DNA from 3 places in the Thauera sp. WH-2 genome. Region 3 is predicted to be linked to each of the others. Evidence: predicted binding sites of a transcription regulator. Region 3 holds the regulator's gene; each other region holds the start of a gene.
The links. Region 3 encodes FliA, which starts transcription of late flagellar genes. Its sites were predicted from a motif close to CTAAAGTTNNNNNNNNNNNNGCCGNTA; they were not measured.
Positions count from the first base shown of each region.

Region 1: a site for FliA is predicted at 2,466-2,492, ahead of motA (flagellar motor stator protein MotA). Genes of this name have one in related genera too.
Region 2: a site for FliA is predicted at 3,551-3,577, ahead of ACNKW1_RS09175 (surface-adhesin E family protein). Genes of this name have one in related genera too.

Region 1 is NZ_JBLWFG010000002.1:26,020-33,798, forward strand. It holds gene ACNKW1_RS04380 (chemotaxis protein) at 1-373, opposite strand, end outside; gene motB (flagellar motor protein MotB) at 464-1,477, opposite strand; gene motA (flagellar motor stator protein MotA) at 1,553-2,407, opposite strand; gene flhC (flagellar transcriptional regulator FlhC) at 2,652-3,230, opposite strand; gene flhD (flagellar transcriptional regulator FlhD) at 3,241-3,558, opposite strand; gene ACNKW1_RS04405 (diguanylate cyclase) at 3,700-5,676, opposite strand; gene ACNKW1_RS04410 (NUDIX hydrolase) at 5,817-6,365, shown strand; gene rsxA (electron transport complex subunit RsxA) at 6,524-7,108, shown strand; gene rsxB (electron transport complex subunit RsxB) at 7,122-7,673, shown strand; gene rsxC (electron transport complex subunit RsxC) at 7,670-7,779, shown strand, end outside.
Region 2 is NZ_JBLWFG010000004.1:217,689-225,467, reverse strand. It holds gene ACNKW1_RS09190 (SNF2-related protein) at 1-374, opposite strand, end outside; gene thiC (phosphomethylpyrimidine synthase ThiC) at 518-2,449, opposite strand; gene thiD (bifunctional hydroxymethylpyrimidine kinase/phosphomethylpyrimidine kinase) at 2,532-3,425, opposite strand; TPP riboswitch at 3,419-3,514, opposite strand; gene ACNKW1_RS09175 (surface-adhesin E family protein) at 3,581-5,398, shown strand; gene ACNKW1_RS09170 (efflux RND transporter periplasmic adaptor subunit) at 5,591-6,598, shown strand; gene ACNKW1_RS09165 (efflux RND transporter permease subunit) at 6,595-7,779, shown strand, end outside.
Region 3 is NZ_JBLWFG010000001.1:476,678-484,456, forward strand. It holds gene parC (DNA topoisomerase IV subunit A) at 1-1,659, shown strand, start outside; gene motD (flagellar motor protein MotD) at 1,741-2,580, opposite strand; gene ACNKW1_RS02265 (flagellar motor protein) at 2,598-3,338, opposite strand; gene ACNKW1_RS02270 (RNA polymerase sigma factor FliA) at 3,372-4,142, opposite strand; gene ACNKW1_RS02275 (MinD/ParA family ATP-binding protein) at 4,256-5,068, opposite strand; gene flhF (flagellar biosynthesis protein FlhF) at 5,071-6,570, opposite strand; gene flhA (flagellar biosynthesis protein FlhA) at 6,797-7,779, opposite strand, start outside.

The DNA of each region.
Region 1 (7,779 bases), on a different contig from region 3:
GCATCTGCGACCAGTCGAGGCGCAGGATCGTATCCACCCCCTCGACCAGGAAGCCCTGGGTGTGACCGTTGTATTCGGTCACGATCATGATGTCGCGCGCCGCATCTCCACCGATGCCCACATAGCTACCGAGATCGACCACCGGCACCAGCGCGCCGCGCAGACTCACCATGCCTTGCACCGCATCCGGCATGTCCGGGGCCGCCGTGATCTGCGGCGTACGCATCACCTCGCGCACCTTGAACACGTTGATCCCGAAAATTTCGCGCCGCCCCGTCCTCGCATCCACCCCGAGCGTAAACAGGAGGATCTCGAGCTTGTTCGTCCCCGCGAGTCGGGTCCGGGCATCAATGTTCTTCAGCAGTTCTGACATGATTTCCTGCTCTGCGGTCGGTTGTGCGCGTCCAGTTTCTCGCGCGATGTTGGTTTAATCGGCTACCGGGACGGGAACTTGAGCCCGTTTTCAACGCAGCATGGCTCCGGAGGGTGGCCCCCCTCCCGCCTGCGCTGCCTCAGCGCCCGAGGCGTCCGGAAATACAGACTCGAAGCCCGGCGCGCTATCCACTTCGATCGCCGCACGGCTGCCCTGCGTTCGGATCGCCTCTTCGGCAGCCCGGTTCAGGACCACGATGCTGATGCGCCGGTTGGCAGGATCGAGCGGATTGTCGAGCACCAGATGTTCGGTGTCCGCGAGCCCCACGACCCGCACCATCTTGCCTGATTCGAGCCCTCCGGCAACGAGTTCGCGCCGCGCGGCGTTCGCACGGTTGGACGACAGTTCCCAGTTCGAGAACCCTCGCTCCCCGCCCGCATATTGCGCCGAGTCGGTATGCCCGGACATGCTCAGGCGGTTCTCCACGTCGTTCAGGGCCTTCGCAATCTCACGCAGTAATTCACGCGTATAGGGGCGCAACTCTGCGCTCGCGGTGGTGAACATCGGCCGGTTCTGCGCGTCGATGAGCTGAATGCGCAGACCATCCTTGATGATATCGAGCAGGATCTGGTTCTTGAACTGGCGCAAGGTCGGATTGGCCTCGATGATGGCCTCGAGCTTGCCCTTCAGGTCGATCAGCTGCGCCCGCTCGCGCCGCGCCGCGGCCTCGACCGCCCCATCCGCCCCATGCTTCGCGCGCGATGGCGCCGCGTCGATGTTGATCGAGCGCGTGTTCGGCGTATCACCGCGCCGTACCTGCCCTACCTTGCGCGACAGGTCCTCGCCACCACCCTGAATGATGCTGGAGCTGTCGCCAGTGCCCTCGCCCCCCTGCATCGCGACCTTGAGCGGATTCTGGAAGTAGTCGGCGATCCCCTCCAGATCGCCCTGCGCTGTCGAGCCGAGCAGCCACATCAGCAGGAAGAAGGCCATCATCGCCGTGACGAAGTCCGCATACGCGATCTTCCATGCACCACCGTGGTGGCCGCCGCCGCCCTTCTTGATACGCTTGACGACGATTGGCTGTTGAGTATCGTCGCTCACGGCATGCTCCCGGACGGGTCCCCGGTCGTCGGCCGCTCAGCGGCACGATGAAGTGTTCGGTACGCGGCCATCGGCTCAACCCTTGCGGCTCTTGATTTCCTGCTCGAGCTCGAGGAACCCCGGACGATCGGACGCATAGAGCACCTTGCGGCCGAACTCCACCGCGACCTGCGGCGCATAGCCGTTCATGCTCGCAAGCAGCACCACCTTGATGACCTGGTAGATCTTGCCGCTCTCCTCCACCTTCTGCTCCAGCTGGCTGGCGATCGGCGCCACGAAACCGTATGAAAGCAGAATGCCGAGGAAGGTGCCGACCAGCGCGCCGCCGATCATCTTGCCCAGCACCGCTGGCGGCTGGCCGACCGAACCCATCACGTTCACCACGCCCATCACCGCAACCACGATGCCGAACGCCGGCAGTGCATCCGCCACCTTGGCGACGATATGCGGCGCCTGGTGCGCTTCCTGATGGTGGGTCTCGATCTCCATGTCCATCAGGTTCTCGATCTCGAAGGCGTTGAGGTTGCCACCCACCATCATGCGCAGGTAGTCGGTCATGAACTCGACGGCATGGTGATCCGCAGCCACGCTCGGATACTTGGCGAAGATCGGGCTGGATTCGGGATTCTCGATGTCGTTCTCGATCGACATCAGGCCTTCCTTTCGTACCTTGGCAAGAATCTCGAACAGCAGCGAGAGCAGATCGACGTAGAGCGCCTTGTTGTACTTCGAGCCCTTGACGGCCAGCGACAGCGAGCCGAGCGTTGCCTTGACCGCCTTGGGCCCGTTGCCGGCAACGAAACCGCCGATCATCAGGCCGATGATGGCGAGGTACTCCATCGGCACCCAGAGCGCGGCGAGGCTGCCGTGCACCGCGTAGGTGCCGAGCGAGGCTGCGAGGATGATGACGTAACCAATGATCAGGAACACCGCTTACTCCATGGAAAGGGCCCGGTGCGCGAAAGGGCGGGGCGGTCGTTGACGGCAGTAACGACCGCGCTGAACGGAACTTGAGCGTACCGGCCCATCCTGTTGCGCGGCACGAACGATGCGCGGAGCCGGCGTCGCTGCGCCACCGGATGACGCAACGCCACAACGAACAAGGGCCGCCTGTCTCCAGTGCGGCCCATATCGGTACTCGCGGCCCGGCGCCGCGACATGCAGTGCAGCCCCGTCAGGCGGTCTCGACCTGCTTCGCCGATTGACGTGTGCGCGAAACCGCCTTGCGGGCGCCGACCTTCTTGCGCGAGGAGCCCGCGCGCGAGGGCATGTTGCACAGCCCGCACACATAGTCCTGAACCGGATCGTGCGCATGCGCCACGAACTGACCACCGCAGCAGGTGCAAGCCGCGCTTTGCAGCAGATCCGCATCGAAGAAGCGCACCAGCGTCCATGCCCGCGTCAGGCTGAGCACCGGCTCCATCGCCGTGCTCTCGATGTGGTCAAGATACAGGTGATAGGCCTTGAGGGTCGCCTCCAGCCCCTGCACGCCGCCACGCCCGGTGAAGAAGCGGTGATAACCCATGAACAGCGAGGAATGCACGTTCGGCTGCCAGGTCATGAACCAGTCGGTGGAGAACGGCAGCATGCCCTTGGGGGGCGATGCGCCACGCACTTCCTTGTAGATCTTCAGCAGCTTCTCGCGGCTCAGGCGGGTTTCGACCTCGAGCATCTGCATGCGTGCGCCGAGTTGCACCATCTCCACCGCGCGGCGGACGTCCTCAGCTTCCTCGATGACACTCTTGTTCTTCATTACCGACTCCTCATGGCGTCTCTCCAGCTGCCCGCCCTGCGGCCAGAATCGCGGCATGCAGGCTTGCGCTGGTGGCGTCGCGCCCCTCACCCGACATCAGCCGGGCGATCTGCGCGTCATCGAAGCGAAAGCAGGGGATCAGGGTCTGCGAGGACGCCATCCGAACCAGCTTCGCTGCCGACATGGATTCGATCAGGTCGGCCAGTTCATCACCGATCCCGAGCCGGAACAGCGCCGTCGCCCTGTCGCTGCGCAACATCTGCTGCGCGAGCATGAGGTAGGCGAGATTCAACTCGCGGATTTCGGCCTGAAAATCTGGTCGCTCCATCACTTCCTATCCCGTTCAGGGACGAATGGCCCCGAACTTAAAGTACTTTCTGAGCAACAGCAAGTAACAAAGTCACGATTCGCGCCCGATCGTGCCCCTTGACTGTCGCTCGCCAGCAACATCCGCAGCTCCACCGGCCGATCAAACCTGGGTGGCCGCAGCCGGCTGCCGCTCGCGCTGCGGCGCAACGACCCGGTCGCGGCCGTGCTGCTTCGCGCGGATCGCGCCACGGTCCGCGCATTGGACGAGCGCCTCCGGGGTGCTCATGTCGACGGTCCGCTCCGCCACGCCTACGCTTACGCTCAAGTTCAGCTTCGGCATGTCGGACGCCAGCACCGTCGCACGCACGGACTCGCACACCCGCTGAGCCATGGCACAGGCAGCGGGAAGATCTGCATCCAGGCACAGCACGAGGAACTCGTCCCCCCCGGTACGACACACCACGTCCTGCACGCGCAAGGCCTTGCGCACCGCCTCCGCGGCCAGACGCAGCGCGATGTCGCCGATGTCATGACCATGGGTGTCGTTGATCGATTTGAAGTTGTCCAGATCGACCACCATCACCGACAGCGGGCGCGCGTGACGGACCGACTTGGACCACTCCATGCGCAGCGCCTCCCCTGCATGACGCCGGTTCGGCAAACCGGTCAGGGCATCGGTCAGCGCCGCTTCGTGCAAGCGGCGGTTCGAAATCGCCAGTTCGGCGGCGTGGCTGCGCAGTTCCTCACGCTCACGCTCCAGATCGCGCTGCAGCGCCACCGTGCGCAGGCAATTGCGCAGGCGCAACATCAGTGCGGCGTGCCCAAGCGGCTGCACGAGGAAGTCGTCCGCCCCCGCTGCCGAGGCCGACACCAGCATGGCGTCATCCTCGGACACGACCACCGCAAGCACGAGAATGCTGCGTCCCATGCGCAGGTCGCGAAGGCTGCGCACGAGCCTTGCAGCCGCCTCATCCCACTCCACGACGAGCACCTGGGGCTGCACGTCCAGCGCCCGCTCCAGCGCGCTCTCCGCATCCGGCACCTCGGACATCATCATGCCGAGCTCATTCAACCCCGTCCGCAAGAGCTTGCGGACAGCCTCATCGCGCACCAGCACAAGCGCGCGCGGCCTTGGAACGGCATCCTGCCCGCCCAGTCCGTCGCGCACCTCCCGGGCGTCCTGAGCGGAATCGGGGGAGGCACACGCCTGCGTCGTCTCTTCGACCTTGCCCAGCGCCTCGAAGCGCGGGCAGGCGCCCGTATTCATCTGCAGCAGGCGGCCCCACTCGCCCCAGCTGCGCCCGATGCGCTCGCAGATTGCAACGAGCTCTTCACGCGGCAGCCCCAGACGGCTCGCAAGACGCAGGATCGCCGGCATCAGCGCCTCGTGCTCGGCCTCCGGCAGCAGGCACAGGCGTGCGATCGCGCGCGAAAGCACAAGGCACTGCACGATACCCGATTCACGCGACCCCTCCGCAAAACCAGACAGATCGGGCTGCTCGTAGTAGCGCACCGGGTGCGCGAGCGACTCGGGCACCCCCCAATCCAGCAGCATCGCTGCCCCGAGTTCGCAGTGGTCGATGGCGAAGGCCTGATCTTCGAGCCTGCCCTGCTGCAGGCCCGGGTTCGCACGCAATTCGCCCAGAATTCTCGCGAACGCATCCGGATACGCGGAGGCGAGGCCGAGCTCGCCGACCCGTGCCAGCAGGCCGAGGCTGAAAGCCTCATCCGGCGAAACAACGCGCAGACGCAAGGTAAGCATCTGCATCGACAGCCCCATGAGCAGCGACGAGGACCAGAACTGTGTGTAGTCGAAACCCTTGCAGGCGCCCTTTCGGTAGCTGGAAAGCAAAGAGAAACCCAGCGCAAGCCCGCGCACCGCGGGCAGGCCGAGCACCATCAAAGCCTCCTGCACCGAGACGATCGGGCGCCGGCCCTCGTGGAACATGCCGTTGGCCGCCTTGATCAGCCGCCCGACAAGCGCCGGATCTGCCTTGATGGTGCGCCCGAGGTCCGCCAGCGACACCGTGCTCGACTGCGTCATGCGGATGACCGCGAGCGCGACGCCCCTGGGAGAGGGCAACTCCCCCGCGCTCTTGATCTGCGCGAAACGCTTCATGTCTATCGGTAGGGACATACTCATCCTGTGCAAATCGCTCACGCCGCGGCTGCGCGGACGCGCCGCGCTACCAGCCGCCCTGCCATTCTTCGTCACACATCGGCGGCAGGCAAGCGGAAGCGGGCTAGAATCGCCGAAAATCTCACAAGCGCAAGCCCATGAAATACTGTTCGAGCTGCGGTAGCCAGGTCGCCTTCCGCATTCCGGCCGGCGACACCTTCCCTCGCCACGTGTGCGAACACTGCGGAACCATCCACTACCAGAACCCCAAAGTCGTCGTCGGCGCGCTGGCAACCTGGGAGGATCGGGTCCTGCTCTGCCGGCGCGCGATCGAACCCCGCTATGGCAAGTGGACGCTGCCCGCCGGATTCATGGAAAACGAGGAAACGACCGCCCAGGCCGCCGCCCGAGAAACGCTGGAGGAAGCCTGCGCCCGCATCGAGGTGGGCGAACTCTATACCCTGATCGACGTTCCGCACATCAGCCAGGTGCACATCATCTACCGCGCCCGGCTGATCGAGCCCGAGTTCCGCCCCGGGGAAGAGTCGCTCGAGACGGCACTGTTCGCCGAGCAGGAGATCCCCTGGGAGCAGATCGCCTTCCGCTCCATCTCGCTCAGCCTGCGCCACTTTTTCGAAGACCGGCGGGCCGGACGCTGGCAGGTACACACCGCCAGCCTGCCGCCGCCACCGCTCGAATGGCGCTGAGTGCCGGAGCCAGCCGGCGACAGGCCTCAATCTGCCTGATAAACCTATTAGTGCATCAGGGTTGAGCCCCCCTGCCGCGCGGAGGATAATCGCGCTCAGAGTCAAAAGGCCGACCTCACCCACTCCTCCTTTCCCCTTCCCCACTCTGCGCGCGGATCATGACCAGCTACATCTTCGTCGTAATCGGCGCCGTCCTGGTGAACAACGTCGTACTCGTCCGTATCCTCGGGCTGTGCCCGTTCATGGGCGTGTCGAAGAAGCTCGAGACCGCAATCGGCATGGGCGCGGCGACGACCTTCGTGCTCACCCTAGGCTCCGGCACGAGCTACCTGATCGACCATTACCTGCTGCAACCCTTCGACCTCGCCTACCTGCGCACACTGTCCTTCATCGTCGTCATCGCGGCCATCGTCCAGCTCACCGAGCTCGTGATCCAGAAGACCAGCCCGCTGCTGCACCAGGTGCTGGGCATCTACCTGCCGCTGATCACCACCAACTGCGCGGTACTCGGTGTGCCGCTGCTCAACGTCGGCATGAAGCACAACCTGCTCGAGTCTCTGCTGTTCGGATTCGGATCCTCGGTCGGCTTCACGCTCGCGCTGGTGCTATTCGCCGGCATCCGCGAGCGCCTGGACGGTGCCGACGTACCCTTGCCCTTCAAGGGCACTGCGATCGCGATGATCACCGCCGGGTTCATGAGCCTGGCCTTCATGGGCTTCGCCGGCCTGGATCGTTTCCACTGAGGCCGCCGTAAGCATGCTCACTGCAATCCTCGTGATGACCGGTATCGCCATCGTGCTCGGCGTGGTGCTCGGTTATGCCGCAATCCGCTTCCGTGTCGAGGGCGATCCACTGGTCGAGAAGATCGACGCCATCCTGCCGCAGACCCAGTGCGGCCAATGCGGATACCCCGGCTGCAAGCCCTACGCCGAAGCCATCGCCAAGGGTGAGGCCGAAATCAACCAGTGCCCACCGGGGGGAGAGGAAGGCGTGCGCAAGCTCGCCGACCTGCTCGGGCGAGAGTTCAAGCCGCTCTCGGAAGAGCACGGCGTCGAGAAACCCAAGGCGGTGGCGGTCATCGACGAGCAGACCTGCATCGGCTGCACGCTGTGCATCCAGGCCTGTCCGGTCGATGCCATCGTGGGCGCCGCAAAGCAGATGCACACGGTGGTCAGCCCCCTGTGCACCGGTTGTGAGCTGTGCGTGGCGCCCTGCCCGGTCGACTGTATCGAAATGGTCGCCGTCCCGGATACCGTACAGACCTGGAAATGGAAGTACCCGGTGGTCGAAATCAGGAAGGCATCATGATCGGGCGACTGTTCAGATTCCACGGTGGCATAAAGCCCGACGCGCACAAGAATGAGTCCTGCACGCCGGCAATCCGGCGCGCGCCCCTGCCCGCCCGGCTGATCGT
Region 2 (7,779 bases), on a different contig from region 3:
GTGTCCGTGCCTCCGGGGCCCAGCGCGCGGGCCGCCTGGCGAAAGCCTTCGACCCAGGCCCGCACCTGCTCCCGCGGGCGCTCGGGGCGGCCGCGCTGGTGCAGCCACACCAGCATCATTGCCGCCACGTGCTTGCAGTCGTAGCCCATCGGACAGGTGCATGTGCTGGTGAGCGCGGGGCGCCCGTCTTCCTCGAGGACGTTCGCATACACGTTGTAAGGCGTGCGCTGCCGGCCCTTCACCAGCGCCGACACCTCGCCGCCCTCGGCCGAAAGCGCACTCACCCGGCTCAGGTAGCCCAGCCCCTTGGCCACGGTTTCCATGCCGAGCTGGGCGATCAGATCATCCTGGGTGAAACGGTCGAGCGGGGTCATCGGCGAAGGGCAGGCCCGAGGCGGGCGCGAGCGGAAAACCCGTCAGTTTACACGCCGGATGCAGATGCTGGCGCTTGATGCACGGCAAAACCCGACGGGCCGCATGTTGCGGGCCGTCGATGCTCAAACGGCGGCGAGCGGCATCACACGTTGCGATACACCTCGGCCCCGCTCTTCACGAACTCGATCGACTTCTCCTCCATGCCCTTCTTGAGCGCCTCGGCCTCGTCGATGCCCTGCTGGGCGGCGAAGTCGCGCACGTCCTGGGTGATCTTCATCGAGCAGAAGTGCGGGCCGCACATCGAGCAGAAGTGCGCCACCTTGGCCGAGTCCTTGGGCAGGGTCTCGTCGTGGAACTCCTTCGCCTTGTCGGGGTCGAGGCCGAGGTTGAACTGGTCCTCCCAGCGGAACTCGAAGCGCGCCTTGCTCAAGGCGTTGTCGCGGATCTGCGCGCCCGGGTGGCCCTTGGCGAGATCGGCGGCATGCGCAGCCAGCTTGTAGGTGATGATGCCTTCCTTGACGTCCTGCTTGTTGGGCAGGCCGAGGTGCTCCTTGGGCGTCACGTAGCACAGCATCGCGGTGCCGTACCAGCCGATGGTGGCCGCGCCGATGCCGCTGGTGATGTGGTCGTAGCCCGGGGCGATGTCGGTGGTGAGCGGGCCCAGGGTGTAGAAGGGCGCTTCCTTGCACCACTCGAGCTGCAGATCCATGTTCTCCTTGATGAGCTGCAGCGGCACGTGGCCGGGGCCCTCGATCATGACCTGCACGTCGTGGCGCCAGGCGAGCTCGGTGAGCTCGCCCAGGGTCTTGAGCTCGCCCAGCTGCGCCTCGTCGTTGGCATCGTAGATCGAGCCCGGGCGCAGGCCGTCGCCGAGGCTGAAGGCCACGTCGTAGGCCTTCATGATCTCGCAGATGTCCTCGAAGTGGGTGTAGAGGAAACTCTCCTTGTGATGCGCCAGGCACCACTTGGCCATGATCGAGCCGCCGCGCGACACGATGCCGGTCATGCGGTTGGCGGTCAGCGGCACGTAGCGCAGCAGCACGCCGGCGTGGATGGTGAAGTAGTCCACGCCCTGCTCGGCCTGCTCGATCAGGGTGTCGCGGAAGATCTCCCAGGTGAGGTCTTCGGCCTTGCCGTTGACCTTCTCCAGGGCCTGGTAGATCGGCACCGTGCCGATCGGCACCGGGCTGTTGCGGATGATCCACTCGCGGGTCTCGTGGATGTTCTTGCCGGTGGAGAGATCCATCACCGTGTCGCCGCCCCAGCGGATCGACCAGGTCATCTTGTCGACCTCTTCGGCGATGCTCGAGGTGACCGCCGAGTTGCCGATGTTGGCGTTGATCTTGGTGAGGAAGTTGCGGCCGATGATCATCGGCTCGGACTCGGGGTGGTTGATGTTGTTCGGGATGATGGCGCGCCCGCGGGCGATCTCGTCGCGCACGAACTCGGGGGTGATCGTCGCCGGCAGGCTGGCGCCGAAGTTCTGGCCCGGGTGCTGGCGCAGCATCATTTCGGCCATCTTCTGGCCCTTGAGGCCGCCGCTGGCACGCAGCGAGGCGATGTACTGCTCGCGGTTGAGGTTCTCGCGGATGGCGACGTATTCCATCTCGGGGGTGATGATGCCGCGGCGGGCGTAGTGCATCTGCGTGACATTGCCACTGAGATTGGCCCCCGCCTTGGCGCGGCGCGGCTTGCGATGCAGGCCGGGGAAGCGCAACTCGTCCAGGCTCTTGTCGGCGGCGCGCTGGCGGCCGAATTCGGACGAAAGATCGGGCAGCAGCTCGGTGTCGGCACGCTCCTCGATCCACTGCTGGCGCAGCGCGGGCAGGCCGGAGCGGATGTCGATCTTCGCGGCCGGGTCGGAGTAGGGGCCCGAACAGTCATAGACGAAGATCGGCGGGTTCTGCTCGGCGCCGAAGGAGGCCGGGGTGTCGGCCTGCGAGATCTCGCGCATCGGCACGCGGATGTCGGGGCGCGAGCCCTCGACGTAGATCTTGCGCGAGTTGGGCAGCGGGGCGATCGCGGCCTCGTCGACATGGGCCTTGGCGGCGATGAATTTCTCGTTGGCGTTCATGCGGTCTCCTGGGGAGGGGGGAGCGTTGGTTATGTGCTGCATGGGATGCATGCCGGCGGGCAGGCGCCGGTGGTGGATGCGCTCACCGCTTCCACAGTGCGTGGAAGTGATGCACCGGTCCATGGCCGCTGCCGACCGCCAGCTCGCCCGCATGCGCGATCGCACCGAGCAACCATTGGCGTGCATGGCGCACCGCGGCTTCGACGGGACGGAACTGGCCCTCGGCCTGCGGCAGCAGTGCAGCGATCGCCGAGCTGAGCGTGCAGCCGGTGCCGTGCGTGTTCTTGGTGTCGATGCGCTGCGCCGGCAGCTCGACCATACGGTCGCCGTCGAAGAGCAGGTCGACCAGCTCGTTGCCGGGCAGGTGGCCGCCCTTCAGCAGCACCCAGCGCTCGGAGGACAGCGGCAGCAGCTCGCGCAGGCGCTCGGCGGCGCGGTACATCTCCTTGACCGTGTCGGGCGCGCGCTGCTCGAGCAGCACGCCGGCCTCGGGCAGGTTGGGGGTGATCAGGAAGGCCTGCGGGAAGAGCGCCTCGCGCAGCGCCGAGATTGCGCTCTTCGCCAGCAGGCTGTCGCCGCTCTTGGCCACCATGACGGGGTCGAGCACCACGCGGGCGGCCTTCCAGTGCGCGAGGCGGTCGGCCACCGTGGCGGTGACCTCCGCACTGCCGAGCATGCCGATCTTGGTGGCGTGGATTGCGACGTCGACGAACAGGGTGTCGATCTGCAGGCGCAGGAAATCGGTGGGCGGTACATGCACGCCGGTGACCGCCTGCGTGTTCTGCGCCGTGAGCGCGGCAACCACGCCGCAGCCGTAGGCGCCGAGCGCGGAGAAGGTCTTGAGGTCGGCGAATACGCCAGCGCCGCCACTTGGATCAACCCCGGCGATGGAGACGACGTTGGGGATGTGCGATCGGACGGCGGAAGAAGCGGGCGACGCGCTGCCGGTGGCAGCGGATGTGGCGGACGAGCTCATGAATTACGTTTCCCTACGCCGGTGCGAGCCGGATCAGGTTCCAAGGGTGTTTCTCAGCCCGTGCGCGGCGGGCACCCCTAACGAGAGCTGGGACGATACTGGATGCTCCCGGGCGTGGCAAGGTGCTCAAGATTTTGTGGAAAAGGTCGATTAGCATGATGAACATTCCGCATCCGCCTACGACGATGAGACCTTTCCGCTCGATCCTTGCCGCATTGCTGCTCGCCCAGGCTGCCGGAGCCGTGCAGGCTGCCGACTGGCAACTCGTGCTGAGCGACCGCAATCGCCGCGTCGAGATCGACCGTGGCAGCATCCTGACCTCGGATGGGGGCACGAAGATTTCCTGGGGACGGGTGGTGCTGACCACCGAAGAGGCGCGCGCGTCGGGGTACGCGATGATCAAGGCCCTGAACCGCTACGACTGTCGCAAGCGCAGCTTCACCACCATCAAGCGCGTGTATGTCGATGCCTTCGACAACATCGTGCGCGAGGAGTCGGTTGCGGACCAGATTTTCCTGGAGGTCGCGCGCGGTTCGGTCGATGAGCGGATGTGGCGCGAGGTTTGCGAGCCGCCCTCCGCAGCCGACCTGCAGAAGCTCGCCAGCGAGGCTGCAAGCGCCGCTGCCGCCCGGCAGGACGGGTCCGCCACGGCCGTGGCGCCTGTGGCAAAGCCTGCAGCGCCCGCGCAAGCGAAGCCGCCGGTCGCGGAAGGGGCGGGCGCTGCGGGGCGCGAGCGTGCAGGCAGCATCGCAGCGGCGCCCGAGACCCCGCCGGCCGCCTTGAAAACCGCAGCCGTGCCGACGGACCGGGGCGAGGTGGTGCCTGCCTTCGAAACCCATGTGGAGATTCCTGCCAAGTTCCTGCCCGGGGGGCAGGGCGCCGCTGCCGACAGTGCTCCGCGCACATCCATCCTCCCCCCGATCCCCACGCTCGCAGCCAAAGCGGAACGGCCACCCGAGCCTCCGGCCACGCAGGCGGTCCGCCCCCAGCCGCAGGTGGCCACTCCTTCGAAGGAATCGGGTCCGGTGACGGCGGTTTCAGTGGTCTCGCCGGCCGAAACCCGCAAGCCGCCCGCGCCGCCCCCGGCAGGTGCCCCTTCTGCGCCTGCGCGCAAGGCCGTGGCTGTGTCCCGTCAGGGTAGTCCGGCGCTCAGCGCGCGTGCGCGCGACGTGGCCCTGGCGGCGCCGCGCTCGCCGGCGGTGCGTCGAGATGCAGCGGCCGTCCCGGCAGAGCAGGATGCGATCGCCGACCTGCTCGCGCGGCAGGCCATCCGTCTTAGCGCGGTGGGCGAAGGCCAGCCGGGTTGGAGCTATGCAGGCGAGACCGGGCCCGAGCACTGGGGGCGCTTGCGGCCCGAGTGGCGCGTCTGCGAAGAGGGCAGGCGGCAGTCGCCGATCGACCTGCGTGACGGGCTTGCGGTGGATCTGGAGCCGGTCAGGTTCCACTACCATCGCAGCGGGTTCCGCATCCGCGACACCGGAAACCTGCTGCAGGTGGATGTTGGCAACGGCATGGGCGTGATCGTGCGTGGCGTGCGCTATGAGCTTGAGCGCTTCACGCTGCATCGCCCCTCGCAGGACCGGGTCGGTGGCATGGCGCACGACATGGCGGCCTATCTCGAGCATCGCAGCGCCGACGGGCGGCAGATGATCCTCTCGGTGCTGCTGTCCGCTGGGGGGGAGGAGCACCCCCTGTTTCGCACCTTGTGGGCCAACCTGCCGCTGGACCGCGGGCGTGCGTTCACGCCCGAGGCGGTGATCGACCTGGCGACGATGGTGCCGCAGGACCCCGGGCACTTCCTCTACACGGGCTCGTTGCCCACGCCGCCGTGCACGGAGGACGTGCTGTGGGTGGTAATGAAGACGCCGGTGCGGATCTCTGACGCCCAGCTCGACGTTTTTGCGCGACTCTATCCGCGCAACGGCCGTCCGATCCAGCCGGATAACGGCCGCCTCGTGCTCGAGTCGCGCTGAACGGGCCTTTGCGGCGTTACACTAACGCCGCTTCGTCGCGCAGGCCGGCCGCGGTGCCCATGCGGCATGCCTGCCTTGCATAGAGATCGATCCCCGATGCGCTCCCGTCTTGCCCCGATTTTTCTGGGCGGCTGCTGCTTGCTTGCCGCCTGCTCTGCGCCCGCACCCGAAACGCCGCCGCTCCGCGCCGTCATGGTGCGCACCGTAGACGGCGCCGCGGCGCCGCAGGCTATCCAGCACTATGCAGGCGAGGTGCGTGCGCGCATCGAGGTCGACGTCGGCTTCCGGATCGGTGGCAAGCTCGTCGAGCGCAGGGTCGATGTGGGGTCGGAGGTGGCAGCAGGTGCGACGCTTGCGCTGCTCGATCCCGAGGATGCGCGCCTTGCGGCCGATGCCGCGGGCGCTGCGGCGATGGCTGCGGAGGCGGATCTGGCGCTGGCGTGGGCCGAATACGCGCGGGCGCAGGAGTTGGCTGCGCGCAAGTTCGTTTCGCCCGCGGCGCTGGATGCGCGCCGCACGGCGCTGCAGGCCGCCGAGGCGCGCTTGCGGCAGTTGCGGGCGCAGGCCGAGGGCGCGGCCAACCAGGCTGGCTATACCCGCCTGGAGGCCCCCGCGGCCGGGGTGATCACGGCCGTACTGGCCGAGCCGGGGCAGGTGGTGGGCGCGGGGCAGCCGGTGTTCCGTCTCGCCCGCCCGGAAGCGCGTGAGGTGCTCATCCATGTGCCAGAGGGGCGCGCCGGCGCGTTGCGCCAGGGCATGCCCGCGGTGGTGCGGGCCTGGGCGGCTCCCGAGCGCGAGTATGCGGCACAGGTGCGCGAGATCGCGCCGGCGGCCGATGCCTCAACCCGGACCTTTGCGGTGCGCGTGGCGCTGGCTGAGGCCGATGCAGGCTTGCCGCTGGGGGCTACGGCAGGGGTGCGGTTTGCCATGCCCGAGGCGGGCGATGCGTTGCTGCTGCCGCTGGCAGCGCTCACCCGGCTGGACGATGCTGCGGCCACCGTATGGCTGGTTGATACCGACGGCAGGCTGGCGCCGCATGCGGTCGAGGTTGCGGCCTGGCGCGAGGATGGCGCCCTGGTTCGCGGCGGCTTGCCGTCACGGGCGAGGGTGGTGGTGGCCGGCGTGCATACCCTGGTCGAGGGCGAGCAGGTGCGCGCAGTGGAAGAGGGCGCGCCCGTGCTGCTGGACGTTGCACGATGAGCCTGCCCGAGCCCAGCCCGATCGGGAGCGGGCGCTTCAATCTCTCCGAGTGGGGGCTCAAGCACCGCGCTCTGGTGCTGTATTTCCTCATCGTGTCGACCCTGCTCGGGCTGTTTTCCTATGCCCGCCTGGGCCAGTCCGAGGACCCTCCGTTCACCTTCAAGGTGATGGTGATCCGCGCCGAGTGGCCCGGGGCGAGTGCGCTCGAAATGGCCGAGCAGGTCACCGACAGGATCGAGAAGAAGCTGCAGGAAATCGCACAGGCCGACGTCATCCGCAGCTACTCCAAGCCGGGCGAGACGATGGTGTTCTTCATCGTCAAGGACGCGACCCTTTCGCGCGACGTGCCCGACATCTGGTACCAGGTGCGCAAGAAGATCGGCGACATTGCCGGCACTTTCCCAGCAGGCGTGCGCGGGCCCTTCTTCAACGACGAGTTCGGTGATACCTATGGCAACCTCTTCGCGCTGGTCGGAGAGGACGTCAGCCATGCGGAGCTGAAGCGCCACGCCGATGCGATCCGCAGCGAGCTGCTGCGGGTGAAGGACGTTGCCAAGGTGAGCTTCTTCGCCGAGCAGCCGCAGCGCGTGTTCGTCGAGATCTCCAATGCCAAGCTCGCGACCTTCGGCCTGCGCCTGGACGACATCGTGGGCGCGCTTGCCCAGCAGAACGCGGAGACGGGTGCGGGTTTCTTCGAGACGGATGAGGAGCGCGTCTGGCTGCGCCCCTCGGGCCAGTTCGAGGATCTCGACGCGATCCGCGATACGGTGATCCGTGCCGCCGGGCGCAGCTTCCGGCTCGGTGATGTCGCGGAGGTGCGGCGCGGGTACGCCGACCCGCCGGGCGAGCGGCTGCGCTACATGGGGCAGGAGGCGCTCGGTATCGGCGTGTCGATGCGCAGTGGCGGTGACATCGTGGCGCTCGGTCGTCACCTCGACGAGGCGGTGGAGAAGATCGACGCCCAGTTGCCGGCGGGCATCCGGCTCGAACGTGTCGCCGATCAGCCACGCGCGGTCACGCGGGCGGTGAACGAGTTCGTCAAGGTGCTGGCCGAAGCGGTGATCATCGTCATGGCAGTGAGCCTGCTGTCGCTCGGCTTCCGCACCGGGGTGGTGGTGCTGGTGATCATTCCGGTGGTGCTGGCGATCACGTTCATGTTCATGCACCTATTGGACATCGGC
Region 3 (7,779 bases):
GACGTGCTCGGCATCATCCCCGGCCCCGACTTCCCCGGCGGCGGCCAGCTCATCTCCACGCCCGAGACCATCCGCGACGCCTACGCGGCGGGCCGCGGCAGCCTGCGCCTGCGCGCACGCTGGAAGATCGAGGAGCTCGCCCGCGGCCAGTGGCGCGCGATCGTCGAGGAGCTGCCCCACGGTGTGTCGGCGGCGCAGGTGCTGTCCGAGATCGAGACCCTGACCAACCCGCAACCACGCGCCGGCAAGAAGGAGGTCTCGCAGGAGCAGAAGAACCTCAAGCAGCTCGTGCTCGGCGTGCTCGACACCGTGCGCGACGAATCCAGCGACAAGGCCCCGGTGCGTATCGTGCTGGAGCCCAAGTCCAGCCGCCAGAACCGGGACGAGTTCATGGCGGTACTGCTCGCCCACACCAGCCTGGAGACCTCGGCCTCGGTCAACATGACCATGATCGGGCGCGACGGTCGACCGCAGCAGAAGAACCTGGTGCAGGTCCTGCGCGAATGGATCGACTTCCGCTATGTCACCGTCGAGCGCCGCACCCGCCACCGCCTGGACGAGGTCGACCGCCGCATCCACATCCTCGAAGGCCGCATGATCGCCTTCCTGCATATCGAGGAAGTGATCCGCGTGATCCGCGAGTCGGATGAGCCCAAGCCGGCGCTGATCGCAGCCTTCGGCCTGTCCGAGACCCAGGCCGAGGACATCCTCGAGATCCGCCTGCGTCAGTTGGCCCGCCTCGAAGGCTTCAAGATCGAGAAGGAACTCGCCGAGCTCAAGGACGAGCGCGCCGGCCTTCAGCACATCCTGGATAGCCGCGCGGCGATGACCAAGCTGATCCTCAAGGAGATCCAGGACGACGCGAAGAAGTATGGCGACGACCGCCGCACCCTGGTCGAAGCGGTGGCCGCGGTGGCTCCTGCCGAGATCAGCGTGCCGGACGAGCCGGTCACCGTGATCGTGTCGAAGAACGGCTGGGTGCGTTCGCGCCAGGGTCACGGCATCGACCCCGCAGGCATCGCCTACAAGGCCGGCGACTTCGGCTTCGCGGTGATCGAGACGCGCACCACCTGGCCGCTGATCGTCATCGACAGCAATGGCCGCGCGTACACGGTAAAGGTGTCCGACCTCCCCGGCGGGCGTGGCGACGGTGCGCCGATCACCACCCTGGTCGAGTTCCAGGACGGCGGCAAGCTGGCGCAGGTCGTGACCGACACGCCGGAGTCGGTGTACTTCTTCGCCAACAGCGGCGGCTACGGCTTCCTGTGCAGCGTCGCGGATGCCACCAGCCGCCAGCGCGCAGGCAAGGCCTTCATGAGCCTCGAGAAGGGCGAGAAGGTGTTGCCGCCGGCCAAGGTCCTTGGCGACTGGATTGCGGCAGCGTCCGAGAACGGCCGACTGCTGGTCTTCCCCCGCCCGGAGATGAAGACGCAGAGCGGTGGTCGCGGTGTGATCGTGATGGCACTCGACGAAGGCGAGGCGCTGGCCGCCGTGGCGGTGCCGGCAGACGATGCCGTGCTGACGATCGAGGGCGTGGGACGCGGTGGCAAGACGGTGCGCATCGAACTCAAGCCCTCGCAGCGCGAACCGCTACGCCACCGTCGCGCGCGCAAGGGTGCGCCGCTGGCGCCGAAGGTGAAGCCCGAGCACATGCGCTGAGGACGTCCCATCACCCAGCTCAGGGATGTGGACGTCGGGAGAGGAGGCGTACAGTGGGATGGGCGACCGCCTTGGGCAGAGTCAGCCCTCCGGATTGCCTGGCAGGATCGACCGGATCGGGTCGTCCGGAGGGATCGTGGTCGGGCCCGGCTCTGGCAGAAGATCTGCGGTGCGCGACTCGATCAGCACGGTGACGCGCCGGTTGCGGCTACGCCCTTCGTCGCTGGCATTGTCCGCAACCGGGCGCTGGTCGGCATAGCCGGCTGCGGTGAGGCGGTCGGGCGCCACGCCGTTGTCGATGAAGAGCCTCGCCACGGTGGAGGCGCGCACCGCCGAGAGTTCCCAGTTCGAGGGGAAGCGGAAAGTATTGATGGGCACGTTGTCGGTATGCCCTTCGACCGTGATCGGAAATCCAGCAGGCGCCAGGACCTGCGCCACGGCCTGCAGCGCCGAGGCCGCCTGCGCGCCAAGCACGGCTTCGCCCGCGCCAAAGAGCAGGCTGGCGTTGATCTCGACGCTCACGCCGAAGGCACCCTCGGTGACATTCACCTGCCCCGACTGGGTCAGGGGCGACAGCACGCGACGGATCTCTTCCGCCATGTCGCGCATCTGCCGGGCAACCTCGCGACGACGCTGATCGACCACCTCCTCGGTCGCGGGCGGACCTGCCTGAGTGATCGGCCTTGTCGGCATCAGGCTGGTGGTGGGCAGAATCACCTGCTCGCCGCTTTCATTGACGGTGACATTGCGGAAAGCCTGCACCATGGAATCGGAGAGCACCCGGTACTTGCCTTCATTCACCGAGGACAGCGAGTACATCACGACGAAGAACGCGAACAGCAGGGTGATGAAGTCGGCATAGGAGACGAGCCAGCGCTCGTGATTCTCATGCTCTTCTTCGTGTCTGCGCCTGCGCCTCATGTCCGTTGTCGTCCGCGTCAGACCACGTAGCCCTGCATGCGGCTGGCGACGATGCGCGGGTTGTCGCCATTGGCGATCCCGATCAGTCCGTCGACGAACATCTCGCGCTGCGTGGTGAGCATCGCGATGTGGGCGCTCAGCTTCTTGGCGATGGGCAGGAACACCAGGTTCGCAAAACCGACGCCGTAGATCGTGGCGACGAAAGCCACCGCGATGCCTGCACCGAGGCGCGAGGGATCGGAGAGGTTCTCCATCACGTGGATCAGACCCATCACGGCGCCCAGGATGCCGATGGTGGGCGCGTAGCCGCCGGCCGCCTCCCAGATGCGGGCGCACTGCCGCATCTGCGCCTCGCGCACGCCGATCTCCACCTCCAGCAACTCACGCAGGCGCTGCGGGTCGATGCCATCGACGAGTAGTTGCAGACCCTTGCGCATGAAGGGATCGCTCAGTCCATCGACCTGGCGCTCCAGATTCAGCAAGCCCTCCTTGCGTGCGGCGTGACTCCAGCCCGACACCTGTTCGATCACGGCCTGCTGATCGACCGCGGGCGGAACGAACACCCAGCGCACCATGCGCATGCCATCGACGAAGGTACGCAGGGGACTCTGCAGCATCACTGCGCCAAGGGTGCCGCCGACCACGATCAGGAAGGCCGTGGGCTGGAACAGCGACGACAGATGCCCGCCTTCGAGCATCTGCCCGAGCACGATCGCGGCGAGACCGAGGGCGAGGCCGAAAAGGCTGGTCTTATCCATGATCGGGTCTGGCCGTCAGCACAGCATGCATGATCAGTTCGCCGCTTTCTGCTTCGGGGGACGCCCCCGTCGGCGTGCCGCTGGCCGCCCTGCCCCGCCTTCGAAGATGGATGCGCGCAGGCGTGCGACGGCCTGGCTGTGCAACTGACAGACGCGGGATTCGGTCACCCCGAGCACTTCGCCGATCTCGCGCAGGTTGAGTTCTTCGTCGTAATACAGGGCCATCACCATCTGCTCGCGCTCGGGCAGATGCTCGATCGCGCCGACCAGTCGCCGGCGCATGTCCGCGTCCTCGAGCAAACTGAGCGGGTTGGCGTCGTCCTGGGCCAGATGGCGATCGAGGTAGTCATCGCTCTCCTCCCGGTTGAAATCCTCGAAGTAGACGAGCTGGTGCCCACGCGCGTCCTGCAGCATGCGCTGGTAGTCGTCCAGCGACATTTCAAGCGCTTCGGCGAGTTCGGACTCGGTGGGCGAGCGGCCGCACTGCTGCTCCAGTTCATGGATCGCTGCCTCGATCCGGCGCATGTCTCGACGCAGGCTGCGCGGCAGCCAGTCATTGTCGCGCAGGCCGTCCAGCATTGCGCCACGGATGCGCTGCACCGCGTACGTCTCGAACTGGGCGCCCAGTCCGTGCTCGTAACGGCCCAGGGCATCGAGCAGCCCCATCATCCCGTTCTGGATCAGGTCATCCACGTCCACGCTCGCAGGCAGCTTCGCCATGAGCTGGAAGGCAATGCGCTTCACGAGGGGGGCATAGGCCTCGACCAGGCTCGCCTTGTCGAGATTACCGTTTGCGTCGTACATCCACTGGGCCTGTATGGTCTTGCGGCGCGGGCTCCGGAGCCCACCGCTTCCGGTCATTGGAGGCCCCAATTGTCCGGCAGCGCCGACGGCATTACCAGCGGGATATTTCACACTCATGGACCGACCCGCCTGGCAATCCGTGTTCCGGACACGCTGCGAGCTGCGGCAAGGCCGGCCACACGACGCAGGAAGGCAGCCCCGGCTTCGGGCTGCGACAATTCCAGCGGCTGGCGCAGCCCGGCGGCGATGTCATCGCGCTCGAGCTCACCCAGCCAGGCAAGGGGAACGCCTACATGGCGAACCACCAGCGCCTCGAGACTGCGGAAGAACGCCGCCGCATCAGCGCGCCCGCGTGCGCCGCACACGGCGACATGCACGGAACCGGCGCCCGCCGCGGCGAGGCCCTTGATGCTCCGATAGGCGTCGGTCGCGCCGCTCGCGCTCGCCTCGGCCACCACCAGCCGGCGCGGTGCAGCCTGCACGAAGGGGGACGGCTCGGCCACCGACTCCGCCGCTGCATGCAAGAGCACAAAGCTCGCATGGCGGTGCAGGATACGCAGCGCCTCGACCAGGCAAGCCCTGCGCGCCTCATCGAGCAAGGGCAGCGCCAGCGCGGCCGCGGCCACAGGCACGCGCCCGACCAGCCCGGGGACCGTCTGGAGGATGCCCGAGAGCCGGGTGCGGCCATCGAGCAATTGCAGTAAGTCGGTACCCTCGCTCACGCCGAGCGCGTCGGCCAGGGTGTCGCTGCCTTCGGCTTCGTCAAGGATGACCACGCGCTCCGCACGTCCGGCGATGCGGTGCGCAGCCAGCACGGCATTCTGGGTCCGCGTCCTGCCGCCCACGTACAGCGCCACCACCTGCGGCGGCGCGCGGCGGAAGAGGCGGCGCAGTCCTGCGGCCTGATCTTCGCGTCCATCCAGCATGATCACGCCCCCCCGGCGGCCGCCAGCATGAATCCGGCCTCGTCGCCGTTCAGATGCCAGGGCGACTCACCCGCATGCTCGCGCAGGGCGCGGTGGAGGAGATAGGCCCGATTCGGAAGATGCAGATCTTCAGGCACCCGCTGGCCATTGGTCAGGTAGCGGATGTCGAGTTGATGGCGCACGGTCACATCGAGTGCCGGCGCCAGGGATGCCGCCTCGTCAACCTTGGTGAAGATGCAGCCCGCGAGATCATCGCCGGCATAGGCGCGCACCACGTCGTCCAGGGTGTCGCCACGCACGGTGGCGTTGAGCAACAACAGGCGGCGCACATCACCCGCACCGGACAGCATCGCAGCCTGCTCGGCCACCATGCGATCGCGCTGGCTCATCCCCATGGTATCGATGAGCACCATGTGCTTGTTGCGCAAACCTGCCAGTGTCTGTCGAAGATCAGCCGCGTCGCGCACCGAGAACACCGGCACACCAAGGATGCGGCCGTAGATGCGCAACTGCTCCTGCGCACCAATGCGGTAGCCGTCGGTGGTGATCAGGGCGAGCTTGCCGGCACCGTGACGCACAACGCAGCGGGCGGCCAGCTTGGCCGTGGTGGTGGTCTTGCCCACGCCGGTCGGGCCCACGAGGGCAAACACCCCGCCCTGATCGAGCAGATCCTCGTCGGAGGCGCAGGCGTGCATCATACGGTCCAGCGCCGCGCCCGCGGCCTCGCGCGCCTCGGTGCGCCCGGCATCCTCCGCAACGGCCTCGACGAGCTTGCGCGCAGTCGCGGCCGAGAATCCTGCCTCGAGCAGTTCGCCCAGCATCGCGGCGCGCGCTGGAGCATGGCGCCGGGTTTCACCCCAGGCGAAACCCGCAAGCTGGCGCTCGATCATGCTGCGGATACCGGTCAGTTCGGACATCAGGCGGGCATTGGTTTCCTGCAGCTCGCGCACCCGCGTGCTGCCGAACTCGTCGGCCGACTGAGCCGCCATTGCACGGCCCGCCGCACGCCCCGACGCGACCGCTGGCGCCGGGCTCGCCCCCTGCGCCGGGCGAGCCGTTTCTGCGGCGCTGCGCAGAATGGCCTCGCGGGCACGCACGGTATAGTCGGCAGTTTCAATCCGCGGGGGGTTGAACGGACGCAGCACTGGCTCGGACGCCTCCGGCGCGGGGCGCAGCGGCGGACGCTCGACGTTGCGCGCGGCCTTTGACGCCAGTGCAGAGAGGCTCACCTCGAAGTCGCCATCGTCTGCATCGGGCTGCATCCGCGCACGCGTCGCGGCAGGCGCGGCGGGGGCGGCAGGCGCTGCGGCAGCGCTGCGCGCGGTCACGGCCGCACGGTTCGCGGCCTGCAAGGCCCCCACGGCCTCACCCGGCAAGGCGAGGATCTCCACGCCGCCTTCGACGGCGCGATTGGACAGGACGATCGCATCCGGACCAAGGGCTTCCTTGAGCGCGCGGAGCGCCTCGCGGGCGGTGGGGGCAAAGTAGCGTTTGACGTTCATGGCGATTCTCCCGGTGGCCACGGTCGACCACTGTTTGATGAGGATTATCGCCACACCCGGTCAAGGCCCTTGGGTCGAATAAAGCGGCTTTCCCCCGTCAATTCGAGTGCTCGGAAGCGTGGCCTGCACGGGGAAGAAAGGACTGGACGCAGGGACTCGACGCCCGTGCGCAGGCCGGACACCGAGCCGGCGCAGGGTCAGCTCACGATCATCGCAGGGACAGCGCTCAACCCTGCGCGCCGACCATTGCGGTGACGCGAATCGTGCGGCTCTCGGGCACCTCGCTGTTGGAGATGACCTTGAGCGAGGGCACCGCGCGGCGCAGGAAGCGCGACAGCAGCATGCGCAGCTGCGCGGGCACGAGCAGCACCGGCGGCAGACCGATGTCCTCCTGGCGCTGGGCGATCTGCGCCGTCTGGCGCAGCAGGGTATCGGCCAGGCCCGGCTCGATCGCACCGCCCTCGCCGCCCGAGGCCATGGCCTGCATGAGAATGCGCTCCAGCCCCGGCTCCAGCGCCATGACCTGCACCTCGGTGTTGCCCGGAAACAGGCTCTGCATGATCGCGCGTCCCAGAGCCTCGCGCACCTTGGTGGTGAGCTGCATCGGGTCCTGCGTGCGCGGCGCATGCTCGGCGAGCACCTCGATGATGCTGCGCATGTCGCGGATGTTGACGCCTTCCTCGAGCAGGTTCTGCAGCACGCGCTGAACCGTACCGATGGCCAGCGCCTTCGGCACCAGATCCTCGACCAGCTTGGGCGAATCCTTGCCCACGTGGTCGAGCAGCGCCTGGGTTTCCTGGCGGCCGAGCAGTTCCGCGGCGTGATTGAGGATGACGTGGTTGAGATGGGTGGCCACCACGGTGCTGGCATCAACCACGGTGTAGCCGAGCGCATGGGCCTGCTCGCGCATGCCGCTGTCGATCCACACCGCGGGCAGACCGAACGCCGGATCGGTGGTTTCACGCCCGGCAAGGGGGCCGGACACGCGGCCCGGGTTGATCGCAAGGAGCTGACCCGGATAGGCCTCCCCGCTGCCAACCTCGACCCCCTTGAGGGCGATGCGATAGGCGTTGGGCTTGAGCTCGAGGTTGTCGCGGATATGCACCGGGGACGACAGGAAACCTACCTCCTGGGCGAATTTCTTGCGCAGCCCGCGGATGCGCTTGAGCAGTTCGCCATCCTGCCCTTTATCCACCATCGGGATCAGGC